3 regions of the Paenibacillus sp. GCM10012306 genome follow, and region 3 is predicted to be linked to each of the others. Evidence: riboswitches for the same ligand, from Rfam matches in the RefSeq annotation. Region 3 holds a riboswitch; each other region holds the start of a gene.

Region 1 (10,015 bases), on a different contig from region 3:
CGGACTCATTTGGGCGTAGCCCAGCATCGACACACTCAAAATGGCGCCCGTTGATCTCCACCAGGTAATCTTCGATCATAACCGCCGGAACAATATTGGATTCGCCAATGAAGTCAGCCACGAAACGGTTAATCGGTTCATCATAAATATCGTGCGGTGTGCCGCTCTGCTCGATTTTGCCCTTGTTCATGACAAAGATCCAGTCCGACATCGCCAGTGCTTCTTCCTGATCGTGCGTGACGAAGATAAACGTGATCCCCAGTCGCTGCTGCATCTCTCGCAAAATGTACTGCATCTCCGTCCGCAACTTCAAATCCAGCGCCGACAAGGGCTCGTCCAGCAGCAAGACCTGTGGCTCGTTGACGATGGCACGGGCGATGGCTACGCGCTGCCGCTGACCGCCGGACATTTCGTTAATGGCCCGCTGTTCGTAGCCTGCAAGGTTCACAAAGCCCAGCGCCTCCTGTACCTTTTGCGTGATGACATCTTTCTTCATCTTCTTGATGCGCAGACCAAACGCCACATTCTCGAACACATTCAGGTGCGGGAACAAAGCATAGTCCTGAAATACTGTGTTGACCTGCCGCTCGTTGGCAGGAATGTGGTTAATCACCTGGCCGTTCAGTATGATCGAGCCGCTTGTCGCCTCTGCAAAGCCTGCAATCAGCCGCAGAATCGTCGTTTTACCGCAACCGGACGGACCCAGCAATGTATAAAATTTGCCCCGCTCAATCTCGAAACTGACCTCTTTGAGCACAGCCTCTTCATCGTCGTATTGCTTCGTTACCTTCTCAAAAGAAATAATAGTGCCTTCCTGGGTAGCTATAGCTAACAACCTCCCTGCCTTTAGTAATACAATCCTATTTTACCCGCTTCCTGCGGGGAACAATCGATATCGGCATGCCCAGTGCGGATAAGCGACAATTCCTCCTTTCGTTCGACACTCCATATAGGTATAGCATAATAGATAGCTTCCCCTTATGCGATAGCTTAGATTGTTAACATCCCCCAGAAACTTAACAACTTCGTAAAACTTATCAGGATTTTCGTCAAAAATGAGGTGATATAATGAAAACGGATGAAAGTTAATTGATGTTTTCCTATTTTTGCGAAAGAAGATGAAGAACATGAACGAGGGGTTACTGGACCGCCTTGAGAAATTTGGTTTTTCCCTATATATGATACGTGTGACGCTAGCTGCATCGCTCTCTTGGGTGGTGGTGCACAGTCTTTATAGCAATCATTATCTGTACTTTGCTCCGCTAGCTGCCATTCTGATTACCCAAGGTACTGTTAAGGGCTCTGTAGAAAAAGGAATCTACCGGCTCCTCGGCATCATTCTTGGCGGGATCGTCGCTCTGATCGTCGGTAAGTTCTTTGACATAAGCGGGCTCTCTATCCTGCTTATGCTGCTCATCGGCATTGGCATCGCCACCGCCTGCCGCGTGAATATTCAGGCCGTGACCCAAGTAGGCGTCACCTCTGTTATGGCCCTTTCCTTCTATCAAAACGATTATGTAGTCTCTAGAATATTCGAAACCTTCATCGGCGTACTGATTGCCGTCCTCATCAATATGATTATCGTTCCGCCGAAGGGGTTCGTCAAGGTAAAAGCCTTGGCACTTGAAGGAAGCCTGCTGCTCGCAGATGCACTGAGAGGACTTGCCGCCGGAGAACAAAGTACGGAGAAGGGCAAAGCCGTATCGAAACAAGCCGGGGAGCTGCTGACACGAAGCCGCAAGCAACAGAAAGAGATTCACTACACACTATCCCATTACCAATGCCGTAATGAATTGCACAAGCTGAGCACAGCTACTACTCATCTGAAAACCGTTCATGCCTATGTGAAGGAAATTGCCGATGAGATTGCTCTGCTTCCACCGCATTATGCAGCTGCAGAAGGGCTGGCTGGTTCGCTGGAAGCCACCGCGGATTGCATCGCACTGTACGGAACGAAGACCCTGTCCGATATCGAGTGCACCCGTTCCCTCCCAGACGCCCTGCGCCATGCACGGGAATTACAGCTCTCTTGCTTCTCAGAGCTTCAGAGACATTGCCCTCTGACAGCCATGCGCGATCTCGGTGCAGTGTTCTCCCACTTGAACCGGGTGCTGGAAGAGGTGGAGCGGGCGGAATATGCCACCTGTTCAGTTGTACCGCATGAGGCCAAGACCAATATCGCACAAGGTATTCATTACATGAAAAAAGGACTCTCCCAAAAGCTATAAACGGGAGCGTCCTTTTATTTTACTAAAACCATCTTACGCGTTATAATTAAGGAAATGTGGAATATATAGGTACTTCTGTGGACTATTTGATCCCATGAGAGACGTCCCGGGCCATCCGGCTTAGACGCCTCTCTTTTACATGTGGACGGTCTGGGTGAATTTATTTATTTTATATTGTCAATTCGTTACTTTAGCACTAAAATTAAAAGGATTTAATGCCGACAATTTTATATATACGACGTACCGGCGCCTTCTTTTTTTGTCGATTTTAGTCGATTAAAGTGCCTGATGCTGAGTATACATCATTGATCCATTTTTAAAGGCAAACTATTCGAAAGGGTAGGACGCAAAGCAATGGGCCTAAGAATGCACAAGCTGCATTTATGGTTGCCAGGCTGCCAATTAGACGCCTGCATGGCGGATATCCCTAGCGGATATCGCATCTTAACCCGGTGCTCTCTATGTACAGATGCCTTTGATTATACAAAGAAGCGAGGTAACAGAATGTCGCAACACCCTAATCGAAATGACGTAAAAGAATTTGCCCGGCCATTGCCGATAGAGCCCTCCGAACAAATCTTGAATAGTGCTCCACAATCTCTACCACTGGACGACACGAACAATAAGGACGGCATCATCATTATTCAAAATAATCAATTTTTCATCACCTCACCTTTATCTGGCGGCAAACCTGCTGTCATCTCTCCCGTTCCTCCCGTTGTCCTTAGGAAGAACCGGCAGATCATTACTGCCCCTACCGAAGTATTGTCATCCGACCGCCTGGAGTGGGAGATTGAAGAGCCCGCACCGTATGAGATTACAGTCTCCGAAGACAAGTTATCGGCTTTCCTTACCCTGCGACGGTTGGAACAGTACGCCTGGCGCCTGAAGGATTGTGCAGCCACGAATAACATTGCGGTTAGTGCGGAGCAGGACAAGAAAGCCCTGCTGTCTACAGTCCGCATCGAACAGGTCCTTGCCGACTTTGACAAAAAATCCATCTCCCAGAATCTCAATATTCCAGCGATTTACGAGGCATTGAACCACCCTACCGGACGGCCTGTCCGTGTAGCGGAAGGTACCGCGCCCAAACCCGCGATCAATGCAAGAATCGAGATCCCTTTTTCCGAGGAAGCCCTGACCGCAGAAATCTTCCATAGAAACGTGAGTGGACAGGAAGAGCAGAATTACCCGGACATCCCAGAAGTCCAAGAGGGCGACATCGTAGCTATCAAGCATCCACCCATCGAAGGGGTTCCCGGATATGATGTGTATGGACATCTGCTGCCTGCTGCCCCACCTGAGGATTTCCAGCTTATAGCCAAGGAGCATACACAGCTTATATCCGGTCTGAAGGTCATGGCGCTTCGTACAGGCAGACCCCGCCTGACAGGAGTGAAGGGCAGAACCTTTGACATTGCCGCAGCGCACAGGGTTCTGGGGAATGTCAATCCTGAGACCGGCCACATCGTATTCCCGGGGGACGTTGCTGTTCACGGCGATGTGGAAGAGCAGATGATTATTGAAGCGATTGGAAATGTCTATATTTACGGAAACGTGAAGAATGCGACCATCGTTGCAACCGGGAGTATTTGGATACATGGCGATGTGGTGGAGAGCAGACTGTATTCGGGATATCATGGAGTTTTGAATAACCGACTCTACCATCTGTCAAAACAGATCCTAGAGGAAGGCAATCTGCTACGGAAGGCAGCCAAGGTGTTGGCCAAAAAGTTAGAAAACCGCCAACAGCCTGTGAATTACGGCCAGGTCATTCAGCTTTTGCTTGATACCAAATATAAACGATTTGCGATTCTGATCCCCGAGCTTCTGCATGTTCTCTCCGATATCAAGCATTCCTACCCTCAGGATATAAAACAGTTGAAACGATTGCTCGAGGTCTTTTTGCAGCCGGATCAATTTATCGGGATGTTGAATGATGCGGTTGTGGAATCCTTCCTGAAGCTGCTAAAGGATATGTACAACGGCATTACGGTTATGCTGGAGAGCAAAGTCCGAATTGATCTGCCCTATAGCGACAATAGCATCATTCAATCTGGTGGCAACATCACCATTTATGGGAAGGGTACTCGGCAAAGCAATCTGCAGTCCGATGGAGACATTGCCTACACAAGCCGCAATGCGGTCTGCGAGGACTCCAATTTAGAGGCCACAGGTGCCATCACCGCGCAGACGGTTGGCGGGACAAGTGAAACCAACTCCGTCCTGAAGGCCGGAAAGAGACTTGTTCTGCACAAAATGAGCGGCGGCAGAATCAGTGTTGGCGGCTACTCAGAAGAGGTTACCGGATTGCTGGAGAACGCCGTGATCACACCACAGACGCTACAGCGCCGACAATAAATGAAATAAAAAGAAAAGGAGGTCCCTTGCAGCATTGTCAGCAGGGATCTCCTTTTACTATTCAATATAAGGCATATGGTCTTGATCAGTTAGCCGACAGTTTGGCCGAACGCCTGAACTTCACATTCACCAGGACAATACTACACACAATTAGCAGCAGTCCGATGACTAGGTTAAGCGTGATTTGTTCTTTAAGGAAAATTACACTGGTGCCAATCGAGATTAACGGAATCAAGAAGGTGAACGAACCTACCTTGCCCGCCTCCCCTTCATTAATCAGCTTGAAGTACACGACCCAGCCTATCGCGATCACAAAAATCGAAATGAACAAGGTATCGGCAATAAAAGCACCATTCCACACAATATCTCCCCAACGTTCAGTCACGGACCCCGAAACCGTCAGGATCAGTCCGCCGATCGTAATCTGCATGGCGGTCATCCATAGCGTATCTACACGGGCAGACCGCAGCTTCATATAGATCGTGCCAAATGCCCAGCTTAACGCACTGGCAAGGGCGAGAAGAATGCCCCAAGGGGAAATGCTGCCTGTAAATCCGCCGACGCTCAGGGAGGCTACTCCGATGAAACCCAGCATCAGTCCGGCAATTTTGAGTGCATACATGCTCTCCCCCAGCCACATCCAGGAGAAGATTCCTAGCAGGACTGGCTGCAAAAAAACAATCGAAGAGAACAGACCGGCCGGCACATATTGTAGCCCAATGGTCTGAAAGCCATAGTAGAAGACAATGCTGAGAATGGCAGAGACAAGATAGATCGGCCACAGCTCTTTAAAGCGCAGGCTCTTCCATCTGGGTAGAGCGAGCAGTATGAGCAGCACACCGCCAATCAGCGTGCGAATCCCTGCGAACAGCAAGGGTGGCGCGTAGGCCAGTGCAATCTTGGACAAGGGCCAGTTAACGCCCCAAACAATAACAAGAAATAAGAGCAGCAGTATATTTTTCTTCTGCATAGATGTAGGTTTCATCTCCTTGAATCGGCTTCATGTCAAATGATACAATAATCATACTCATAATAGAAATAAATATTAATCATAAGGGGCATATCAAAAATGATATGAACAACAATCAGATTCGCTTATTCGTTAAAATCGCCGAAAGCGGCAGCTTCACTAAAGCCGGATTAGAGCTAAACATGACCCAGCCCGCTGTCAGCCGGGCCATTTCAACGCTGGAAGAAGAGCTAGATGTGAAGCTCCTGCTCCGTGACCGGCGCAACGGTCTGGCGCTTACCGATGTAGGAAAGCGTGTCCTTGTTCTCTTTCGTGAAATTCTGGCCGGCTTCGACAAAGTTAATCAGGAGATCGCTCTGGAGAAGGGCCTCGAGAAAGGCCGAATCCGCATTGGCGCTTTTCCCGTGGCTGCCGCTTATTTTTTCCCAAAGATTATCCGTTCAATCGCCTTACAATATCCCGGTGTGGAGATTGAAATGTACGAAGGCTCTGTCACTGAGGTTAAGGACTGGCTGGATTCCCGCTTTATTGATGTCGGATTGATCCTGCCTCCCATTGGAGATTTTGAGACCTTCCCCCTCTTCCGTGAGCAATTGTTCGGTGTGGTGCAGGAGGATAACCCGCTTGGCAAACAAAAAATTATTCATGTAAGTGATCTTCAGGAGGAAACTCTGCTAATCTGCAGAGCTGGTTACGAACCGCCGGTAGAGGACCTGTTCCGCCGCAGCGGCAGCACACTGAACCCCAAGTATGTGGTGAGCAATTTCGCCACCGCATTGAACATGGTCAAGGAAGGATTGGCCGTTAGCATTATGTCCGAGCTGTCGCTAATCTCAATACCCTCGGGCGTAATCGTACGAGAGCTGTCCCCGGATGCCTACCGCGACATCCATATCGCCGTCCAATCGCTGGAGGATTCATCTATTGCGGTGAAGCTCTTCATCGAGACGGCGCTGCAATTATTCACCAATAAAAATATGGAGTGAAGGCTATGAACTATCATCGACTTGGAAACAGTGGACTTCAGGTATCTGCACTCGGTTTAGGAACGAATGCCTTCGGCAAACGGGCTGACGAGGGTACTTCCATCGAAATTGTCCATGCAGCCCTGGACGGAGGTATTAACTTCATTGATACTGCCAATATCTATGCTGGAACAGAGTCGGAGCGGATTATCGGCCAGGCCCTGAAAGACAGGCGCCACCATGCGGTACTCGCTACCAAGGCAGGACTAATCCGCAGTGAGGGCCCGAACGGAAGCGGATCCTCCCGCCATCATCTAATGCAAGAGCTGGAAGGTAGTCTGCGCCGCTTGAAAACAGATTATGTTGATCTGTACCAGATTCATACCTTTGATCCCTATACTCCACTGGAAGAGACCCTGCGTACGCTGGACGATATGGTCTCCTCAGGCAAAGTCCGCTATATCGGTGCCTCCAACTATGCCGCCTGGGAGCTGATGAAGGCTCTTGGCATCAGCGAAGCACACCGCTTCACCAGATATGTCTCCATTCAGTGCAGTTACTCGCTGGCTGACCGGACACCGGAGAATGAGCTGCTACCACTCTGCCTCGATCAAGGCCTCGGTATCATTCCATACTTCCCACTTGCCGGGGGTATCCTGACCGGCAAATATAAATCGGTCAGCGATGTCCCGCAAGGCTCACGGGTCGAGACCGATCCAAGCTTCTCCCGCTTCCTCAGCAAGGAGCGGATCGCGCTTGGCGAGACCGTAAGCCAATTGGCGGCAGCGCTAGATACTACGCCTACCGCCTTGTCTCTCGCCTGGCTGATGAATAGGCCGGCTGTCTCCAGCGTCATCGTAGGCGCTACCCGTGTGGATCAGCTGCAGGAGAATCTCACAAGCACCACGCTGGCGCTTGATGCAGAGACACTCCGTAAGCTGGAGGAAGCTAGTAACGCCTTTCGTTACGGCGAACCATTCGCCTACTACCGCTTGTCATAAGCATCATAAAGCTGAAAAACAGCAAGTCCCTGATTTCGGGACTTGCTGTTTTTCAATTTATTCAAGGACGCGTCGGCTTTGGCTCTCCCGTCACTGCTGCAACTGGGGTTCTTGATCCTCTACCAATCCATAATTGGACACCAATCATTAGAACAATCACGACCATAAGCCCCATCAAGGCCAACCGGAACTCACCCGTCCAGTCATAAATCCGACCGATCAGAAGCGGACCCGCAGCACCTAGAATATAACCACCGCCCTGGTTCATGGCTGACCAGGAACTGACTTCCTCAGGCCGCTGTGCCTCAATAATCGGCAGCATCAGCGCTAGTGGGAACAAGCCCCCTGCTCCAATCCCGAGCAGGATTGCACTCAGGAATGGCGATACTGCACTGATTAGCGTAATGATCCCAACCAGTTCGAACAAGCTGCACAGCACCAGCCAGAAGGTGCGCCGTTTATATTTAGCTACCATAATCGGAATGATAATACTGACCGGGATCTGAATTAAAGTAAACAGGGTTAGCAGATTACCCGCCTCATGTCTGGTATACCCCATGGATGATACAATCGGGGCCAGCCAGGCCGTCAACGAATAGAAGATACTGGCCATCATTCCGAAGAATACGGTTAACAGCCAAGCTCGTTTATTAGTCAGCGGCAGCGTAAAATCGGCGTTGTTATTAACCGGCACAGGCTTCGAGGCGACCTTCCACCAGACAAGAATGGCGGCAATCGCCAGGACTGCCCATATGGCCAATGATTTCTGCCATGATTCGCCCAGTAAGGTATACAGAGGGACTGATAATCCTGCCGCCAGTGAAGCTCCGAACACCAGCGAGGCGGAGTAGACGCTGACCAGCGCGGAACCGCTGGGAAAATGAGCTTTAATAAAACCTGACAAGAGCGGTCCGGCAATCCCGATCCCGATGCCTGACAGGAACGCTGTCAGAATCAGGATCCCGGAGGAGCTCGTTACTGCCCGGGCGGCTGTAGCCGCACCAATCAGGATCATGGAGTACAGAATGGCTCGCTCCATACCGATTTTGCGACTGATCTTAACAGCAAGAGGAGCAAAGACGCCCATACATAATACAGGTAACGTGGTCAGCAGACTAGCAGATAACCCGCTCATCCCGAGATCACCCTGGATATTGCTCAGCAGCGGAGCCACAGACGTAATGACCGGGCGCATATTTAAAGAGGCCAGAAACAACGCGGCCAGTAAAAGCACGATTGGCATGTGGATCATCTCCTGTTCAAAGTAGTATCATTTCTGCTTCCTGAGTATACGACCCTGCATAAGAATTGTTCAATACTATTGTTTGTATTATTATCATAGAAAATAACTATGATTGGTAAGGAGCAGAGCATGGAGACACGACATCTGCATTATTTTCTTGCGTTATGCGAAGAACTGCATTTCACCAGGGCTGCAGAACAGCTCGGCATCAGTCAGCCAACCTTAAGCCAGCAGATTCGGGTGCTGGAAGGTGAATTAAATATGCCCCTTTTTGACCGTATTGGTAAAAAAATCGCACTTACGGAAGCCGGGGTTCTGCTCAAAGCCTATGCCTCCCGGATGATCCAGGATGAGCAGAACGCCAAAAATGCCATCAACGAGCTTCGTTCCGACAGCCGTGGAACAATCCGGCTGGGTCTGCTTCCCTCTGACCTCGATTATCGCCTTACACCGCTCCTCGTACAATTTCACCAGGAGTTTCCCAATATACGACTACAGGTATACGCCACCACTCTGATTCGGCAAGAGGTGCTGGATAACAAGCTGGATATCGGGATCAGCCTCAAAGGCCCGCGAGACCCTATGCTGGTCGAAGAGGATCTAGGCATCGAGCTGTACCAGTTGATCATTCGCAAAGATCATCCCTATGCTGACCGCAAATCTATTGAATTATCCGAGCTGCCTGATCTTCCTCTGGTCATGTATCCGCGAGGCTTGCTTGGTCGGGAGCTGGTGGAGGATTGCTTCCGGGAAGCAGGGCTGGAGATCACGCCCCTCATGGAGACCGGATCAGCTACCTCTGTACTCCAACTGGTCAAAGCGGGGATTGGAGGCACGATCCAGCCTGCCAGTCTGCTCAATCATCTGGAGGACCGCAGCTTCTGCTCCATTCCGATTATTAATCATCCTCCACAACGTGAATTGAGACTAATCTACCGGAGTGACCGATTCATCAGTCATGCCACGGGCATTTTCATCGAGCGACTTAGAGAATTTCTGATTAGTGACCTTACCGAAGTGAAAACAGAATCTGATGCTTAGGGATAATAGCTGGACTATATAGTGAGATTGGCTCAGACAATAGCACTGAATAGTTGTTATGAATAGTCAGGAAGGCCTTACGATTATAGACACAAAGCCCCCTCCAAGTTAGTATTAACAAATATATAATGGAATCAGGAGATCAATGAAATGCCGACAATTAAAGATGTGGCACTGAAGGCTGGTGTTTCAGTGACAACCGTATC
Region 2 (10,015 bases), on a different contig from region 3:
CATTCCTATGCAGGAACGGATTAAGTGGTAAGTTAATCTGCCAAAGCAGCCGATAGTAAGGGTAACGTTCTACTGTATTTGATGAAGGGGTTGTTGTGAAATGGCAGATCATTTGAACAGAATTCTGGTTGTGGATGACGAAGAGCGTATCCGCCGCCTACTTAAGATGTATCTCGAAAAAGAAGGTTATGAAATTGATGAGGCGGAGGATGGAGAGATCGCCCTTCGCAAGGCAACAGCCAATGATTACGGGCTGATCTTGCTAGATGTGATGCTACCCGGCATTGACGGGATTGAAGTACTGACTAGACTTCGCGGCGTTAAATCGACACCGGTGTTAATGCTTACCGCCAAGGGCGAGGAGATTAACCGGGTACAGGGCTTTGAGATGGGTGCAGACGACTATGTCGTCAAGCCGTTCAGCCCGCGTGAAGTCATCTACCGGGTGAAGGCGATTATGCGCCGCTCCTCGGCTACAGCTTTTCTATCCAAGGAGAGCAATTCCAGCAATAACATTGTATTCCCGCATCTCATTATTGAGCATGATGCACACCGTGTAACCGCTGGTGGCCAGGAAGTCAGCCTAACCCCTAAGGAATACGAGTTATTGCATTACCTGGCGATTTCGCCGGATAAGGTGTTTTCACGTGAGGAATTGCTTAAGGATGTCTGGAATTATGAATTTTTCGGAGATTTGCGCACGGTAGATACGCATGTCAAGCGTCTTCGTGAGAAATTGAATAAGGTATCACCGGAATCCGCAGCGATGATCACGACCGTATGGGGAGTAGGCTACAAACTTGAGGTACCTAAATAGGTGAACTTCTGGAGAAGCCTTGTCGGCAAGCTGTGGGTCACGATCATCTGTCTGGTTGCTGTCGTACTGATGACACTGGGACTGTTCCTGTTGCCTTATATCGACAGTAATTTTGCCAATTCCGGGGCGATCAAGCGCTTATTTTTGTACACATGCATGATTGGGTTTTCTCTGACGACGTTCTTTGCCTTGTTTCTGTTCACTAAGATAACACAGCCGATGCAGCAGGTGATCGAGGCCGCCAACAATATTCGCAAAGGCGAATACGGAACCCGGCTGACTCTGGTCACTAGTGATGAAATCGGGCAGCTTGCCACCTCCTTCAACCATATGGCGGCAGAGCTGGAAGAGAATATTCGCAGTCTGAATCATGAGAAAGGCCATCTGTCCAGTGTTCTGCGTAGTATGAGTGATGCAGTGGTCACTTTTGACATTGAAGGCCAGATTATTCTCACTAATCCACATGGACAATCCCTGCTGGAGACTTGGCGTAACCTGGAGTGGGTGCAGGAAGCCGATCCTGAGCCCGGTGAGGAGATCATCAGCAAGGGAGAGGTACCACCTCCGCTGCGTCCGCTCTTTCTGAGCACACTGCAGGAAGGGGGAGACCAACGCTCTAACGTGCATGTCCGGCAAGGGGTCTGGTCTGTTCATATGGCCCCGCTGTATTCAGAGAACCATATTCGTGGGGCTGTAGCGGTACTGCGTGATGTGACTGAGGAGGTCAAGCTGGAGAAAATGCGGCGTGACTTCGTGGCGAATGTATCGCATGAGATTCGCACTCCGTTGTCTATGATGCAGGGGTACAGCGAAGCGCTGCTTGATGGCATGGCCTCTTCACCAGAGGAGAGCAGTGAACTGATTCAGGTCATTCATGATGAATCGCTGCGCATGGGCCGACTCGTGAAGGATCTGCTGGATCTAGCCCGAATGGAAGCTGGGCATACCGATATGCTGAAGGCTCGGGTTGATATGAGTGATTTGCTAGAGCGTGTCTATCGCAAGTTCTCTGTGCGGGCTAAGGAACGCGGTATTGATCTGCAGTACAGGAACCTAAGTGAAGAACTCTTGCTGAAGGCGGCCGATGAGGACAAGCTGGAGCAAGTGCTCACGAACCTGCTGGACAATGCTTTCCGCCATACCCCGGCAGGGAAAAAGATTCTGATTGTCGCCGGTCAAACCGTACAGGAGAGCCGCCGTTATGTCGAGATCGAAATTCGCGACGAAGGTGTGGGCATTCCGCCGGATGATCTTCCGTACATCTTCGAACGCTTCTACAAGGCTGACAAAGCCCGTGTTCGCGGAGAATCAGGGGGAACGGGGCTTGGTCTTGCCATTGTCAAGAATATCGTCGAATCTCACCATGGGCACATCTCGGCTGCGAGCAAATTGAGTGAAGGAACGACCTTTACACTGCGTTTACCTGTCGAAAAACAGTAATTCTAAACAAAGCCTGACGGCACCTCTGATTATCAGAGGTGCTTTTTTGTTGAATGGCACCGATTAATCTTGTTCATCGTGGAACAAATGGGGCTGTACAGCCCCTTATCGTCTCCAGAGGCATCTTCAACAGATAAATGAGTAAGACACTAAGACCAGGAAAGAAGAGCCTACTAGAATTGATTGTGGACAGATTTAGAGCTTATAGAAAAAGAAGCATTCCTAAGTAGAAACTACTGTTGGAATGCTTCTTCAGGTTGCTTAAGTAAATAAGCTTAGTATTCTATCACAACTGCAATATTTTGCATGCCTCCACCGACAGTCCAGAATAATACTTTATCGCCGCGTTCGATTTGACCGGTAGATACAGCCTTATGAAGTGCAACAAATGGACTGCTAGTCGAAGTATAGCCAAATTCATCCCCGACATACACGGCTACACTGCTATCAATTCCGACGTTTTCCGCAACACTAAGTATATTGGGAAGAGACAGCTGCGAGAAGCAGGCTGCTTTGATGGATTCTGGAGCGATATCTGAATCGGCAAGCAAGGTCTTGATTGATTCAGTAGCCGCTTCTACACAAATGGAATCATCAAATGGAGTGAATTTTACATTGAATTCACCAGGCGCAACGCCTGTTGTTCCCAATTTGGCTAAGCCTTCAACAGGAAAGATGGAATTGTATAACACACAAGTGTCTGTCTGGTAGATCGAATCGATTAATCCAACAGCATTTTCATCACGCTCTAGAATGACGGCCGCGGCAGCATCGCCGAAGCCGGCATAATATACTGGATTATTGCGGTCGGTATGCGGGAGAATATGGTCAGACCCGATAACTAGCGCGCGGCGGATACGGGGATTTGCCATCATCTGCCGGCTAACCTGATCAAAGGCTGCCGTCATACCTATGCAGTTTGCATTGCTGTCAATGCAGATGGTATGGGAAGCTGCATTAATCAAACGGTGCATGATCACCGAGTTGGTCGGGATAATATATTCCGGCGTCTGGGTGGAGAAGGCGATAAGATCAATATCTTGGCCAGTTAGTCCTGCTTGTTCCAGTACATTACTAGCCGCCTCAAATCCCATAGTCAGTGCATTCTCGTCCTCATTATTAATACTGTAGCGGGTGTTACGACCCAATGCCGCCAGAAGTCCACGAATCTCTATTCCTCTATCGTCAAAATGCTTGATGTAGAAATCATTGCCGATTTTATTACTCGGATGATAGATAGCGATGTCTCTGATGATTATGCCGGCCATTGAATTGCCCCCTTATTAGTGATGAGCTGATGGATAATTGCATGATCAGGCAAAATACAGGTTTTAATATGAAGTTGTGTCTTATGCAGTAACTGTAGAGATAATTTCCAGGTTATCCAGACCCGCTTTACGTCCCAGGCGCGCCAATTGCATTTTAAGAATTGGATTGTTCTCAAGGGTCAGTATCACTTTGGCAAAGCCATCTTGCTTGATCATAGTGAAGCATCCCTCCAGAAGAGGCACAACATTAGGAGCGGTAACGTTAAGCTTTCTGCAATCAAAGCGCAGCTCATAGTCTGCTGGGGTGATCGGATTAATGGTTTGTTGGTAGGCTTGAATGGATTTGATGCCATCCTCTTCAGAGAAAGTGCCATCCAATTCGACATTGATAATCTTTTTAACCGAATCTGTTTCCAAAATAAATTTACCCATTCATTCATCGCTCCCATAAATTAGTATGATCTGATAAATAGGACATCATTTTGCAAATTAATAATATATCCAAAAACTTTGATTCACGATTTTCGACAATCGATATTATACTTATTTTTGGGATATTTTAACTATATTAATAGCATATGATTTATATATTTGCAATGAAAAAGTCGAAAAATGTAAATTATTGTAGTGAACAGGGACTACTTTACTTCTTCCAAAACTTCGAGCAATACGTTAAAGGCACTAATTACACGTGGAGCCCCCAGAGCAGGCACCAAATGAAGCAGAACACCCTTAAGCTGCTCCTCAGTGACACCTACACTTAGCGCCATAACATAATGGACGCCAAGTTGTTCGTATTGTCCCATCGCAATCAGTGCGGAGATTACTGCAACTTCTTTCCAGTCATCACCGATCGTGTTGCGCTGAAAAATGTCACCGTAGGCGGCGCCCATAATATATTCAGCCAGATCTGGGAAATGGTCTTTAATAGGGGCCAAGGCTTTGGCACCATAGTCCCCTGATAAGTTAGCAAAGTGGTTCAGACCACTTTTGATGTTGTTGTTCAAATTGTCGCTCATAAATTGGCCCCCTAATTAAAGATTCACTACACGGTGTGCAGTAGGTGGTACTTCGTCACGGTCTGTCAACAGTTCGATTACTGCAACCTTGTTCAAGGCTACCGCATCTTCGATCGCAGCGGAGAATTGTTCCAACGTCTCACAGCGATATCCGCTTGCTCCAAGGGATTCACCAAACTTCACGGCGTCCATTGGGACTTCGAATAGGGTTCCGTCAATTCGGCCCGTAGTCTTCTGCATTCCCTTAAGCGCCATATCCAGTTGCATGTTGTTCACAACGATAAAAATAACCGGGATATCCTTACATACTGCTGTATTAATCTCTGCACCGAGCATCATAAAGCATCCATCGCCAGTCACACAGAAGATCGTTTCATCCGGTGATGCAACCTTGGCGCCGATAGCCATGCCAATGGCGTTGCCCATGCAGGCAAAATAGGCATCAAACACAAAACTGCCCGGTTTTTTAACGTTATACCATTTAACGGCATTAAAGCCATGGCTTCCGTCATCCACGAACATAGTGTTGTTGTATGGAATCAGATCACTCATCACATTCATGACTGAAGCCAGAGAGAGACCAGGGAGCTCAGGCAGTTCATCCCGATAGTTAAAGCTTTCGGTAGTACGTTTGGTCACAGAATCTCTATCCAGGTGTTCAAGATAATACACAAGATTATCACGCAGATCCCCGGTGACCGGTATTGTTTGGGAGGTCAGAATTTTGCCCACAAACGTAGGATCACTATCGAACTGAATTAAAGTCTCTGGATGGTTCTCACGTTTGAGATTACAGATGGTCATATCGCTCAGGCGGGAGCCCAGTACAATATACAAATCGCTGCGATTTAGCAGATCATCACCATGAGTGCATCCGCCGACACCGACAGGACCGTGATACAGCGGGTGATCCCAAGGAATAGCACCTTTGCCGCCAGGAGAAGTCACGACAGGGATGTTGAAGGTTTCAGCCAATTCGATCAGCTCTTTATGAGCTCCGGAACGGTTAACACCTTTACCCGCAATAATCAGTGGGTTCTCAGCATTGTTGATAGCGTTGATTACACGGTCAAAATTGGAGATGCTTACGAACGATTCGCGCTCTGGATAGACTACCGGGAATTCTTCCAGCAGTTCTGTCTGAACGTCGAAAGGCAAGCAAAGATGAACGGGACCACGGTTACCGCTCAGAGCAATCGAGATAGCATGATTGAAAATGGTACTGAAGTTATCGCCACGTTCTACAAGCTTGCTGAATAGAGTAGCCGGTTTGAACATATCAGCAAGATCAGCCAGATATGAGGAAGAATCCTGACATTGCGGAATACCTAATTCTTTTATGGATTGATGACCTGTAATAAATAGTACCGGAAGGTTATTCGCTTTGGCATGGGCCGCTGCAGTCAGTAGGTTCGTTCCTCCGGGACCGGATGTTCCGAAAGCAACACCTAGTCCGCCAGTCTTAAGGGCATAGCCTGCGGCTTCAAACCCGGAACTGGATTCATGTCTTCCAGGAATAAACTCAATACCGTAATCCACCATCTTTAGAACTAAAGGACAAATGGATTTACCAATAATACCAAATGAATGGGTTACTCCGAGATTACGTAGTGCCTCCGCCATAAAATCTGCGACTGTCTTCAAAAAAAACACCTCTCAAGTGTATGAATTGGGATAAGTAAAAAGATAAATATATTATCGTTCTGGTGATGCGAAATGATTAGAACGATACAAACGGGTATAAAGAAACAACAAAACCTGTGCTCGAATAATGGAGCACAGGTTGGAAGCAAAAAACCGCCACTCAGACCGCAAGATTAAGTCGATCCTCCTGGTTTTCTCTGCAACCTGGCAGTCATGGCCTCAGAAAAATGAGGCTGTAGATCCATGGCTTTGCGTCATTCCTTTTCAGGAATTTTGCCCATATAAATTATATAACTAATTATAAGAATAATTTTCCTTTACATTATATTCCTAGCTCGTCTTTGTCAATATATTTTACACAAATGAACTCGGAATTTGACGAAAAAAATGAAAGAGAATAGGGATATAGTTTTAATTTAAAATGTATCCAAGGGGGTATTGTAAATTAGAATGCGGTTACAAAATAGAGCGAAAATAAACTATTAATTGGGTCAGTATGGAATATTTGACTAGAGGGGTTGGTGCAAAAATGCAAATTGGATCAAAACAATTGGATGGAGAAGATTAGATAATAATTGAAGAAATTAGTTGACTCATCATTTGCCGTGATATTTTTAATGAAAGAATTGAATCCAAATACTTATTTTTTTCTAAACTATAATGGAAGTGAGTGGGTTAAAAGTAGGATGCTTGAGAGGGGAGAAGGCGAATCGTTATTTGTGAGTATGAATTTTACGGAAAGGTCTGAAAGCGATATAATGCAAACGTTTCATAAGTTTGAAAAACTGCCGTATAAAATAGAGCTTATACGGCAGTTTTGTGCTGAAAGGAACAAAAATTAAATTTTGATGACAAATTCTAAAATTTAAAAATATGAATCGTTTTTTGTAGCTGGAAGACGGCTGACGTCATTTTTTCACTCTCTTCTGCAACAGATTCCAGAGCATTGATCTGCTCACTCATCGATGCAGAGACCTCTTCAGTGCTGGCCGCTGTTTGCTGGGTAATGGCGGAGATGTTCTCGATCGCAGAGGAGATTTTCAGGGCACTGTCCAGCATCAGATCGCTTTCCGAAGAGAAGGCGGCGATCTGCTCGGTAATGTACTGTACGCTTTGGACAATTTGCCCGAAAATTTGTGCAGTCTGAATGATCATTTCATTCTGTACCTGAACGACTTCCTCATTGATGGTAATATTCGCAATGGCTTCCTTGATATCGGCTTCAATGCTTCGCACCAAGCTGAAGACCTCTTTGGTCGAGGCCGTTGATTCCTCAGCCAGTTTGCGAACTTCGTGGGCGACCACGGCGAACCCGCGGCCATGCTCTCCGGCACGGGCAGCTTCGATGGAAGCATTCAAGGATAACAGGTTGGTCTGTTCCGCAATTTCGGTAATTGTCTTGGTAATCATGGTGATACCGCGAGCGTTATGGGAGAGGGCATCAATAGTATCAGCTACTTTTTGTGTAGCTTCAATATTCTTGCGCATGCCTTCCGATTGGGTATCTACCGATTGGCGACCTTGCTCTACTAATTCCAGCGTATGTATAGTTTTCTTGTTCATTTCTTTGGTCGAATAAGCGTAATTGGACACCTTGGTTTCAATATCTTTAATAGAATCAATCATGCCAGCAATATCACTAGAAATCTCGTTGGCACCTTGAGCTAGCTCGTTGGAGGAGGTTGCCACCTGAGACATGACGATCTTCAGATTCTGATTCTTGTCTTCAATACCGCGGCTTGCATCCATAACCTGACGTGTGATCTGTGACGCATCGGTCAAAATGGTCTTCAATTTGTCGATCATCGTATTAAAGGAGCGGCTGATATCACCCATGGAGCCATTCTCATCGGCTCTTTGCGTAAAATCCCCCTTAGAAATCGTATGTGTAACGTTAGAGATATCATCAAAAGAAGATGTAAGCGTTCTCTCGACAAAGCGAGAAAGAGGGTAAGTCAGGGTTGTAAGCAGGACCACCAGAATGATGCCGATAACAATTTTGCCGAGAATAATAAATGTGACCAAAACAGGGATGGAGAATAAAGCGGCGATCAAGTAACATCCGGCGACAATTCTTTGTTTCAAAGGCAGCTTGTACATCCAGTCCATAGGAAATATGTCCCCCTTTATTGTTGTGTATTGTAATATTATAGGCGATTAACCGGGTATAGGTCTACTGTAAGAACTGACATAAATGCTATTCGGGATCATCTTTGACGAAATTCTGTCCGACAGACTCATATAGTGCGGTTGTATCTGCCAGTGCTTGTCGTACTTGTTCTTGCAGAACTTGTGGTGAGAGGGCTAGGACACTGGACCCATATGACAAAAGTACCCGGCAGGCCCACTCCATAGTGTTGAAATCGACATCAACCTTCAGCCACCCGGCGTTGGAACATGGGGTAGTTTTTTTTATAGTAAGATATCTCTCCCGCTCAAATTCCTGTATCGTTTCTTCCCGTATCAGCACAGTGGCTAGATAACTCGGCAGGGCAGATTTGAAGGCTTGCGTGGATTGCCGCCAGTACTGGCCAAGATCGAATCCTTCCGGGCGTTGGAAAAAATCGCTCGTGAGCTCTGCATGCTGTAGTCTGGACACCCGGTATGTCCGCAGTACTCCCCTACTTTCTGCAACGACATACCAAACTCCGCGTTTGGTTACTAGCCCGAGTGGATTAATAAGCCGTTCACTGACTTCGTTATTTCGCAGGTATGTTATTTTGACCACCCGATCGTTCCGAAGTGCATCCTGCAGCAGTGCTAGGTAAGGATATGCTTCATCTGAAGGATGCCAGCTCACGCCGTCCACATGTATACGCTGAACTGGATCAAGCGCGAACTTGTTGGAATGCGGGGCTACTATAGCCTCCAACTTCCGGGCGGCAGAAGAGAAGTCCTCTTCAATGCCAAGATCGCTAAGAATCGTTGAATCAGCAGACAGTAGGAGGGAGGCGATCTCTTTCGGTTTCATGCCTGTCAAGGAGGTGCGGTAGCCCTCGGTAAGCATCCAGCCGCCTTCTCGTCCCCGCTCTGCCAGCACGGGAATGCCAGCTGCACTGAGCGCTTCCATGTCCCGGATTATCGTCCGTTCGGACACCTCCAGCGTCTGCGCCAGGTCACGGGAGGTCATTTTGCCGCGATTCTGTAGCAGCAGTAATATAGAAACGAGCCGGTCAGCTCTCATATCTGTTCTCCTCCTTGAGTGTTATAGTTTGAGTTTATCATATTAATATGTCAGTTGATGTCATATATTAAATGGGATTTATGCAAAGCGTGAGTCCTTGTTCCTGAGTAAAATACAAGAAGCCACCCCGCTAAAGAACGGGGATGGCTTCTTAAATGTATCAATAAGAATAACATTTCTGGAGTAGCATTAAGCCTACAGCAGAACAATTTCCTCAGCGGTGTTGATTTCTGGCAGTCCAGCCAGCTTCACCAGCACGTCTTGTGGAACGGCCTTGTCAACAGTGAGTAGCATGATTGCTGCACCGCCAACAATTTTGCGTCCAACCTGCATGGAGGCGATATTCACATTGTTCTCGCCCAGCAGTGTGCCTACCAGACCGATGATACCCGGTTTGTCATTGTGCGAGATCACGAGTTGATGACCTTCTGTCGCAATATCAACCGGGAATTTATTCACTTGTACAATCCGCTCGCCATATCCTTGAAGCAGGGTACCGGCTACGAGGCGCTCTTCATCATGTTCAGCTTTCAAAGTCACAGTGATGAGGTTCGTGAAGCCTTTGGTCTTGGAAGCTTTAGTCACAACGACGTTCACATCGCGGGTCTTGGCCAGGTGCATGGAGTTGACAATATTGACATCA
Region 3 (10,015 bases):
TTATCTAACCTGATCAAATGGTTTCCCAAAAATAAAGGCTTAATCTCCGGCGTATCTGTTGGTGCTTATGGGACAGGAAGCCTGGTATTCAAATATATTAATGGCAGTCTGATCGATTCGGTGGGTGTATCTAACGCATTCCTTTATTGGGGAATGATGGTGATGGTGATGGTCGTTATTGGTTCGCTTCTGGTTAGAGAAGCTGCGGCGCCAGTCGCTGTGCCAGTTGCTAAGCAGCCTTCATCTGGTGGGGCTCCTGCGAGAACGCGGACAGGTGCAACTGCAACCGCCTCCGGTATTTCCACCGCTGCCAAGGACTATACCGTTAAAGAAATGCTTCGCACCAAAGAAGCGTATCTGCTGTTCATCGTTTTTTTCACCGCTTGTATGAGCGGCCTGTACCTGATAGGCATTGTTAAGGATATCGGCGTGAAGCTGGCTGGACTTGATGTGCAGACGGCAGCCAATGCGGTGGCGATGATCGCGATTTTTAACACAAGCGGACGTCTGATCCTTGGGGCATTATCTGATAAAATGAGCCGCTTGAAGCTGGTGGGTGCATCACTCGTAGTAACCGCTGTGGCGATGCTGACGCTTAGCTTGGCTGATCTGAGCTTTGGTCTGTTCTTCGCCTGTGTGGCGGCAATTGCCTTCTGCTTCGGCGGTAACATTACGGTATTCCCGGCTATTGTCGGTGATTTCTTCGGTCTGAAGAATCACAGCAAGAACTATGGCATCGTCTATCAGGGCTTCGGTATCGGTGCTTTATCAGGATCATTTATTGCCGCTTTACTGGGTGGATTCAAGCCTACCTTTATCGTGATTGGTCTCTTGTGTCTGCTGGCTTCGATCATTGCGATCTCCCTGAAGCCGCCAGTGCAGAAAGAGAAAACAGAAAAGGGATTGAGTCTGAAACCTTACGGGGGGACAGCTTAACCATATATAGATTGTGATGTTGGCCTAAATAAAGAGACAGACAGAGCAAAAGGTAACACCTAAGTAGAGGATGGTTAGTTCATTATGTGGGCTAATCTCCTCTATTTTTGCTTTGCGTTCACTTGATCGCCTATGCTGCTACAGTTGCCATCCCGCCATGTTCCTTCAAGTAACGTTTCTTTTTCCAAAGTCGACTCAGCGTTTAAATAGCGGCATTTTTGTACCTTATATTGATGATTTTAGCGTGAAAAAGGGAATTAAGAGCATTATTGCACCTTATTTTCCTACATATCCCTAAAAAGTTGATATACCTGAAGAATTAACATACAAAAATGCCCTTAATGAATGTTCCCGCTTCGTTGCCGCCGAATTAAGGTACAAAAATGCTCTTATTTATATATTCGTGAGGCTGGTTCTGCTGACGATGGACAAGTTATTGCACATGCTTGGGGGAAAGCACTGTCAGGGAGTGGGTTAGCCCCTATTGATCTTCCCATTGATCTTCATACCCCCTATGGTTATGGAGCCGCGCAGGCTTCCCTTCACTAAAGCTAAGCGGAATGTTAGTTGAATAAATAACTATATAAAGTGAACTTAAGAATAACACCTTACTGATTGATGATATCCGTATATTCACAGGGCATTCTCCAGTCAGTTTAGTTCTAACATTTTGTTTGGAAATTCGCTTTTCCTTCTAAGACTGTATGCAAGAATTTTTTCGATTTTTTCAATCGTTTCTGGACATCTTCAATTTCTTTAATTTTTTGTTCAACAACCTGCTTCTTTACCTCGTATGATAAATTAAGCTCTTGGCTGACTAACAGACTTATTTCCTCTATGGAAAAGCCTACGGATAAAAGTGCCTTTACATCTTCCAGGAACTCAACAATCTCCTTAGAATAAATACGATAATTATTGGCATCTCTTTGCAGAAAGATGTCCGGAATTAGATTTTTACGTTCATAGAATCTCAACGTTGAGATAGGCAGACCCGTTAATTTCGAAACCTCATTTATTTTCATAATCTATGACCTCTTTTACTTGTTGCTATAAACTTAGGTTTATAGTTCATAATGCGAATATGATAACGAACGACATACACAATGTCAAAAAACTACCGTTATCAAGAGGAGAGAAATTCTATGTTTAATAATACTCTAAATAATGATTTCGCCAGTATTGTCAAGGAACGCCGTTCTGTTCGTAATTATGACGAGAACTTTAAAATATCGAAAGAAGAGCTTAGTGAAATAATTGCGGAAGCCAGCCTGGCCCCGTCCTCTGCAAATATGCAGCCTTGGCGTGTAGTTGTGGTGGATACTCCGGAAGGAAAAGAAAAACTAAGACCGCTTGTGCGTTTCAACACTTTGCAAAATGATACTTCATCAGCCATGCTGCTGATTTTTGGCGACACCGAAAGCTATTTAAATGTTGAAGAAATTTACAACACAGCTGTGGAACAAGGAAAAATGCCAGCAGAAGTACGTGATAGCCAGGTTCAAACGATCCTGTCGATGTATCCAACTTTACCGAAAGAATTGAAAATCGAAGTGGCAAAAATCGATAGCAGCCTGTTTGCTATGCAGTTAATGTTAGTCGCTCGTGCACATGGGTATGATACGAATCCAATGGCAGGCTTTGAAGTTGATCAGGTAGCCAAAGCATTTGATTTAGATGAAGAACGCTATGCGCCAGTAATGATTATCTCCATAGGCAAAGCGAAGGAAGCAGGATATGAATCCGTGCGGTTAAGCTCTGACAAGATTACATTTTGGAGATAAGCATTTGTATTAACGAGAGGCGATCATTCAATAAAAAATAGCGGTAGTCTAGTACTTTATATCGTCCATGACTGCCGAATTTACTTCCATTGGGAAGGTTAAGGTACAGAAGCTAAGCAAGACCGATAAGTATGGTCGTAAAAAAAGGAGGTCCCTGGAGCAACGCTCCGGGAATCTCCTTTTTGATTGATATGTTTGCTTCCTCATGGCCAACCTGGATGAAGGCAATTAGCCTTCCAACAGCAGCGCTTCCGGATCTTCCAGCAGTTCCTTGACTTTGACCAGGAAGCTTACGGCTTCGGAGCCGTCGACGATCCGGTGGTCATAGGACAGGGCGATATACATCATCGGCCGATTGACAGTAGTCTCTTCGTCCAGTGCAATCGGGCGCAGTTGGATTTTGTGCATACCCAGGATACCTACCTGTGGGGTATTAAGGATCGGTGTAGAGAGCAGTGAGCCGAACACTCCGCCGTTAGTTATCGTGAATGTGCCGCCTTGCAGCTCAGCCAGGCTAAGCGTGTTGGCCCGTGCTTTAGCGGCCAGCGCACCGATTTCCCGCTCGATCTGCGGGAAGCTCAGCCGGTCCGCATCGCGGACGACCGGTACGACCAGACCTTCCTTGGCCGCAACGGCAATGCCGATATCATAGTATTTCTTCAGCAGCAGATCCTCGCCGTCGATCTCGGCGTTAAGCATTGGATAGGCCTTCAAGGCGCCGATCACGGCCTTGGTGAAGAAGGACATGAAGCCGAGCCCGACATCATGCTTCTCTTTGAAGTTATCCTTGCGGCGTTTGCGGATATCGAGAATCGCCGTCATGTCCACCTCGTTGAAGGTGGTCAGCATCGCCGCTGTCTGCTGCGCTTCCACCAGACGGCTGGCAATAGTCAGCCGTCTGCGCGACATGCGCTTGCGCTCAGTCGCTTTGCCGTCCTCCGGGTGCGGCGCTTTGCCCAGCGCCGCAAGCGGCTTCGCCGCCTCCGGCTTGCCTTGCGGCGCCGGAGCAGCTGGCGCAGCAGCACTCGCTGCGCCATGGTCCTGTACATCGGCCTGGCCAATCCGGCCGATTGGGTCACGGGCGCTAACCTCGCCAAGGGCGATGCCGCGCTCCCGTGCCAGCTTGCGCGCGCCCGGCGTAGCCAGGGCCGCGGAGCTGTCGCCCGCGCCCACAGCTACGGGCGCGGGACTTGTAGCGGGTGCAGGCGCTACCGCTACTGCCTGAGGCGCGGCGGCGTTGCTGCCGCCTGCCGCTTCCTGTGCGGCCACGGTGTTACTGCCGTTCGCCGCTTTTGGCGTGCCGGCTGCTGCCGCGCCGATAATGCCGATGGCTTCGCCAACGGCTACGTTCTCGCCGGCTTGCCGCAGGATGGAGGAGATGACCCCATCCTCCTCTGCACTAATCTCAAGATTGACTTTGTCCGTCTCCAGCTCTGCCAGTACATCTCCCTGGCCGACAGTATCGCCCTCTTTAACCAGCCATTTGTAGATCGTTCCTTCGGAAATGGATTCGCCTAGATCAGGTACTTTAATTTCAGACACAGGCCGCTACCTCCCCAAACTTTATAGTTTACGCTATAGTGACACCGTCCTCTTAGGAGGACGGTACAGCCGTTTGTACTTGCGAATTCAATTTCAGGGCTTCCGTAACAATTCTACGTTGCTCGTAGGTGTGAACATCTGCATATCCGCTTGCCGGGCTGGAACGCTCCGGACGGCCGATATATTTAACCTTGGTATTCTCGGGAGCGATGGCCCGTAAACGAGGCTCAGTGAAGCTCCAGGAGCCCATGTTCTTCGGTTCTTCCTGTACCCAAACGATTTCCTCCAAAGAACGGAAGGTGCTCAGATGAGCAGCCAGTTCCTGTTCTGGGAACGGGTAGAGCTGCTCCAGCCGCAAGATATGCAGCCAGGACCATTCCTTGCCCTTTGCAGTAGCAGCTTCCAGCTCGGCTTGCAGGTCAATAGCGACCTTGCCGCTGCAAACCACGAGCCGTTTCACTTCAGCCGGGTTTTGGCCGAGCAGCGGCTCAGGCAGTACAGCCTGGAACTGCCCTGAAACCAGTTCGGTTCCGGCAGAGGTGCTGCGCGCGTTGCGGATCAGGCTCTTCGGCGCCATGACGACGAGTGGACGGGCATCTGCTTTGCCGCACAGAGAAGCCTGACGGCGCAGCAGGTGGAAATACTGGGACGCAGTGGTCAGGTTCGCCACCGTCCAATTTTCTTCCGCTGACAGCTGGAGGAAACGCTCCAATCTAGCGCTGGAGTGCTCCGGTCCCTGACCTTCGTAGCCGTGTGGAAGCAGCATAGCTAGGTTGCTGCGCTGTGTCCATTTTGCCCGGCCGGCTGAGATGAACTGGTCGATGATGACCTGCCCGGCATTGGCGAAGTCGCCGTACTGGGCTTCCCAGATCACGAAAGTCTCAGGTGCAAATACGTTGTAGCCATACTCGAAGCCAAGCACCGAAGCTTCAGACAACGGGCTGTTGTACACGCCAAAGGAGGCGTGAGTTTCGCTCAATTGATGCAGCGGAGAGAACAACTCTCCGGTCTCGCTGTCATGCAGGACGAGGTGACGGTGCGCGAAGGTACCGCGCTGTGCATCTTGGCCGCTCAAGCGAATCGGAGTCCCGTCTCTAAGAATGGTCGCGAAGGCCAGAGTTTCTGCCAGTGCCCAGTCCACCTTCTCGCCTTCGTTCAGCGCGTCTTTGCGCCGCTGCAGAATCCGCTGCAACTTAGGATAGACTGTGAATCCGTCAGGAACGCTAAGCAACTCGCGGTTGATCTGTTGGAGCGTAGCAAGAGAGACGGCAGTCAATTTGCTAGGGACAGTCTCTGTCTTCACGGGAACGGAAGTCTTGCTGTCCGCGCTCTTATTTTTGCCTTCTTTCATATTATCATAAGCCTGCTGCAAGATGCTCTCTGCATCGGCATTCATTTGCTTCACATCTTCATCTGTGACGACCTTCTCCTGACGGAGGCGTTCGGCATAGATTCTGTGAACTGTCGGGTGATTGCGGACCTTGCTGTAGACGATCGGCTGGGTTGTTTCCGGATCATCCATCTCATTATGGCCGTGGCGGCGGTAACCGATCAGATCAATGACAAAATCCTTCTTGTACTTATTGCGATAAGCGCTAGCCAGACGAACAGCTGCTACACAGGCTTCCGGGTCATCAGCATTAACATGGATGATAGGGATCTCATAGCCTTTGGCCAGGTCACTGGCATAATGCGTCGACCGAGAGTCCTCGCTTTCGGTCGTGAAGCCGATTCGATTGTTGACGATGATATGAATTGTACCGCCATTCGTATAACCGTCCAGCTTGCCGATATTCAGTGTCTCGGCCACAATGCCTTCACCTGGGAAGGCGGCATCTCCGTGCATCAGCACAGCGATTGCCTTGTTCGTGTCGAGCTTCGGCAGGCCTGGTGTGCTGCGCTCTTCTTGAGCGGCACGGGCGAAGCCTTCTACGACAGGATTAACAAACTCCAGGTGGCTCGGGTTGTTCGCCAGTGTCAGCCTAGTGCGGACGGTTTCGCCTTCACGTACGGCGCGATCAGCACCCAGATGGTACTTTACGTCTCCGGTCCAGCCGTAGTTAATACCCATGGAGCCTTCCGAAGGGAACAGTTCCTTGTTCGGTGAATGATGGAACTCGGAGAAAATGATATCGTACGGCTTGCCCAGGATATGAGCCAGTACGTTCAGACGCCCGCGGTGGGCCATACCCATCAGGATATGCTCGGCACCTTCATGCGCGGCAGCGCGTACGATTTCGTCCAGCATTGGTACCAGGGCATCATTGCCCTCCAGACTGAAACGCTTTTGGCCTACGAAAGTCTTGTGCAGGAAGGTCTCAAACTGCTCCACTTGAATTAGCCGATTCAGCAAATCCTTGCGTTCGGCGGTATTCAATGGCGCAGGTGAGTTAACGGACTCCGCCTGGCTGTTCAACCAGCGAAGTTCCTGTTCATCATGCACATGACCAAATTCGTAGGCTATAGTTTGTGTATAGGCTTGGCGCATCCGGTGAACGGCGTCCCAAGCGGTTTGAATATTATCCGGGACATTCTCCCAAATTAGTGAAGCAGGGAGGGCCATGAGGTCCTCTCGCGTCAATTCATACGTTTCATGATTCAGCCATTTTGTCATAGGATTGTGATCCCGCTCCAGCGGGTCAATATTGGCGGCCAAATGGCCATATATACGAATGTTAGCGATTAGCTTAGAGGCTTTGACAGCCTTGCGAAGCCAAACTGCATCTCCCGAGACGATAGGCTGCGGAGCTGGTTCAGCATCCGGCGCCAGGGGAGGCGGGCCATAAACAGTAAAAAGTTCACGGTAATTATTTTCAACTGAGGAGGGGTCTTTCACAAACTGCTCATACTTCTCCTGAATGTAGCCCAGATTGGGGCCATAATATTTGCTCCAAACAGATTCATTGTAGGGCTCTTTGGCTGCCATGAATACATCCTCCTAACGGATGAACTCCAAACGCGGGGCGCTGGTATGGGCCTTGTTCGGAGCTGTGATGGTTGCGTTTTCATTTCCTTACTATTGTGCTACTTTCGGTGGCCTTAATCAATTCATACTTTCGTCCAATCCAATCGCAAAACGGTATGGTTCAGCCTGGTCATTGATGCCATAGCGCCATAAATAGATTACATCAACAAGTGTAACTATTAAAATAATTCGATAGTCCTCGTTTTTTTTATAAAACCTGATTACAATGCTCGGATATGGGTTAATGGTTCTATAATTAGTCTATTTTGGGTTAGTAGAATTATTAATAAGTTCAAAATTGTGCATTGGGTACAGGTGGTTTCAACTTGGACAGGTATTAGTCAAAAAGAGCTAAACTTTTTACATTTCTCACCTTAGAAATTCCCAGAAAACGACACACTTTTCCGATTCTTTCTTGTATAATGTTATTGCAGTATGGTTTTTAATAATAATTTCTAGCCAGATCCTTTCATGTAAAGGGTCCAGTAAAGGGTAAACCTGTTGAAAGGCAGGGGCACAAAGTCTCGGGTCTAAGGTAGAAATACTACGACGGCCGGACTGCCTGGGGACGCGAAATCTTAGGAGGAGATTTTTTGGATAAGTCCAACCAGGGGAACAACGGAGAACTGCAGACAGTTGATCTGGATTTAGAATGGGTATATTTGCTGCTGAGTGCCAAGAAGGCGGGCATCAAGGCGGAGGAGATTCGCCGTTTCTTTAATGAGAAGGCTTTGAAGGCTATTTAGCAGCTTGAATCATAACAGATACATATAGAGAAGGGCACAGCATATGCTGTGCCCTTCTCTATATGATGGGGCCCCAAGCTATTGAAGCGCTCAGGGCCGAAATCTTTAATCCTTTTGTTCAAGACGCCATTTTTGATAATCTAGAAATTCCTTGAACTCCCGCTTGCTGATGCCGGAGCTCATTGCCTCTTGCACGAGCCGGAACCATTCCGAATCCAGCGGCGTCTCTTCAGTGTCGGAGAGGTCTCCATATAGCAACACGTGAATAGATACTTGTAGTGCGTCGGCAATTTTTTCAATGAATTGGATAGAGGGGTTGGACTGAATATTTCTCTCAACATTACTCAGGTACGACTTGGCCACATCCGCCTTGTCCGCAAGTTCGGATAAGGATAAGCCCTTCTCGACCCGGAGTTCATGGATGCGCCCTCCCATATTATCAGGCACGATGACAACGCCCCTCCGTACTTTTTGTATAAGTATAACAAATTTCCTTGAAACGGACAAAGACACATTGCTGTTCAGAGGAGAAAAGAGGAGGGGATTGGAGCAAAAACCGGCATGTCTTAGCCCGGTGAAGGGTGTAAGAGATGCCGGTAGTTTTTAGGAATCAGACTTATTTTAATTCTCCGGCGCCTTGCTTGGCGTTGAAGGTCAACTTCACGTCCAGTTTGTCACCTTGGAAGATGTTTTGATCCTGGCCGTTCTCAACGAACTCAAAGGCTAATTTGAGCGTCTTGGATTGGGCTGCGGAGATGCCGCCTGGGAAGGCATTGGCTACCAAATCGTAGCCTGGATTGCTCTGCAAATCCTTGAGTGTTGCTTCGGCAACGACATGGCCAGCAATTGAGCCGCTAGTATAGCTGCTGTCAAGGAGCTTTACTTTAAAGTGAGCACCCAGATCCTGTCCGGCGTTGTTGCTGTTAGTATCAGTTACGATATACGTAGTAACCAGCTTCAGTTCTTTAATGTCGAGCGAGCCGCTATTCTGCAGAGTGAAGTTGCGGACAGCGATGTCACCTGGCTTCAGATTGCTCAGGTTCACATTTTGCTCAGGATTAGTATTCAGATCCAGCGTACCAGCGGCGAAAGTTGCTGTGCTTTCCGCTGTATCGCTGAAGTAAGCGAAGGTGCCGCCCCCGATTAAAGACAATCCCAAAGCCGCCGTTGCTACGCCAAGACCCAATGTTTTTTTGATACCCATGAATAAATTCCTCCTCTTATATGGTTAATAAAATGGTAGACAAAATAGTTAATGCGTTGAGATCGAACGGCTTACTTGTATTCGCCAGCGCCTTGTTTAGCCTCGAAGGTCCACTTCAATTTCAGGCTGTCTCCCTGGTAGTAGTTCTGAGGCTGGAGGTTGTCGACAAAGGCAAACTGAACAGACAGCTTATCCAGAGTTCCTGCCTTGATCCCTGATTTTTCGCCGAAAACTGAACCAAGGATGCCTGCTTTTACAAGGTCAGGCGAAAGGTTTTCCAGCTCAGACAGTTTTTTAATCAGAACCGGAGAAGTGATCTTGTCTTTATTAACCAGGAAGGTGACCACGATGTCATCTTTCAAGTTATGGGTTCCATTGTCATTGTTCACGTCTATAACTTCAGTTGCCGTTTTCAGCAGCACTTGGGAAATATCAAGTGAGCCGCTATTCTTCAGCTTGAAGTCTCTGGTGATGATATCACCTGGCTTGAGATTGTTGAGGTCCACGATCACAGAGGGATCAGAATCCAAGCTCAATGTTCCGTTGTTAAAAGAAGCTGTACTTTGCGCGGTATCGCTGAAATATGCGAAGGTTCCCCCGCCGACCAAAGTCAATCCAAGCGCTGCTGAGACAACGCCCAGCCCCAGTGTTTTTTTAATATTCATTCTTTCATCCCTCTCTCGATCTTTTTAGTTTCTGACTTTACGTCATGTATATTGTTGCTCCACGTTTCGTAAACGGGAGTTTACAATCCTATTAATGTAAGGTGTCCGGCAGTGACTCAGCAGGGGCAGGCACATTATTCTTCTTTTCCAGAGCGGTGATAGCTTTCCAGGTACTG

The links. A riboswitch is a leader RNA that binds a small molecule or an ion and turns the genes downstream of it on or off. The one in region 3 is predicted to bind cyclic di-GMP.
Region 1: another riboswitch for cyclic di-GMP. It lies ahead of ACFORK_RS11820 (flagellar assembly protein A); the one in region 3 lies ahead of ACFORK_RS21820 (anti-repressor SinI family protein).
Region 2: another riboswitch for cyclic di-GMP. It lies ahead of ACFORK_RS03745 (thiamine pyrophosphate-binding protein); the one in region 3 lies ahead of ACFORK_RS21820 (anti-repressor SinI family protein).

The regions. Positions count from the first base shown of each region.
Region 1 covers NZ_JBHRYW010000004.1:217,938-227,952, reverse strand. The annotation lists gene ACFORK_RS11830 (ABC transporter ATP-binding protein) at 1-835, opposite strand, end outside; gene ACFORK_RS11825 (FUSC family protein) at 1,128-2,228, shown strand; cyclic di-GMP riboswitch class I at 2,540-2,631, shown strand; gene ACFORK_RS11820 (flagellar assembly protein A) at 2,733-4,589, shown strand; gene ACFORK_RS11815 (DMT family transporter) at 4,675-5,574, opposite strand; gene ACFORK_RS11810 (LysR family transcriptional regulator) at 5,664-6,545, shown strand; gene ACFORK_RS11805 (aldo/keto reductase) at 6,551-7,525, shown strand; gene ACFORK_RS11800 (MFS transporter) at 7,587-8,768, opposite strand; gene ACFORK_RS11795 (LysR substrate-binding domain-containing protein) at 8,898-9,809, shown strand; gene ACFORK_RS11790 (LacI family DNA-binding transcriptional regulator) at 9,960-10,015, shown strand, end outside.
Region 2 covers NZ_JBHRYW010000002.1:5,262-15,276, forward strand. The annotation lists gene ccsA (cytochrome c biogenesis protein CcsA) at 1-24, shown strand, start outside; gene ACFORK_RS03720 (response regulator transcription factor) at 101-817, shown strand; gene ACFORK_RS03725 (ATP-binding protein) at 818-2,257, shown strand; gene ACFORK_RS03730 (3-oxoacyl-[acyl-carrier-protein] synthase III C-terminal domain-containing protein) at 2,533-3,525, opposite strand; gene ACFORK_RS03735 (hypothetical protein) at 3,607-3,957, opposite strand; gene ACFORK_RS03740 (carboxymuconolactone decarboxylase family protein) at 4,164-4,544, opposite strand; gene ACFORK_RS03745 (thiamine pyrophosphate-binding protein) at 4,560-6,197, opposite strand; cyclic di-GMP riboswitch class I at 6,384-6,476, opposite strand; gene ACFORK_RS03750 (hypothetical protein) at 6,764-7,030, shown strand; gene ACFORK_RS03755 (methyl-accepting chemotaxis protein) at 7,047-8,297, opposite strand; gene ACFORK_RS03760 (helix-turn-helix transcriptional regulator) at 8,386-9,372, opposite strand; gene serA (phosphoglycerate dehydrogenase) at 9,568-10,015, opposite strand, start outside.
Region 3 covers NZ_JBHRYW010000011.1:64,633-74,647, reverse strand. The annotation lists gene ACFORK_RS21845 (L-lactate MFS transporter) at 1-936, shown strand, start outside; gene ACFORK_RS21840 (MerR family transcriptional regulator) at 1,599-1,958, opposite strand; gene ACFORK_RS21835 (nitroreductase family protein) at 2,079-2,717, shown strand; gene odhB (2-oxoglutarate dehydrogenase complex dihydrolipoyllysine-residue succinyltransferase) at 2,946-4,259, opposite strand; gene ACFORK_RS21825 (2-oxoglutarate dehydrogenase E1 component) at 4,312-7,185, opposite strand; cyclic di-GMP riboswitch class I at 7,706-7,790, shown strand; gene ACFORK_RS21820 (anti-repressor SinI family protein) at 7,818-7,970, shown strand; gene ACFORK_RS21815 (helix-turn-helix domain-containing protein) at 8,076-8,405, opposite strand; gene ACFORK_RS21810 (TasA family protein) at 8,587-9,174, opposite strand; gene ACFORK_RS21805 (TasA family protein) at 9,246-9,839, opposite strand; gene sipW (signal peptidase I SipW) at 9,931-10,015, opposite strand, start outside.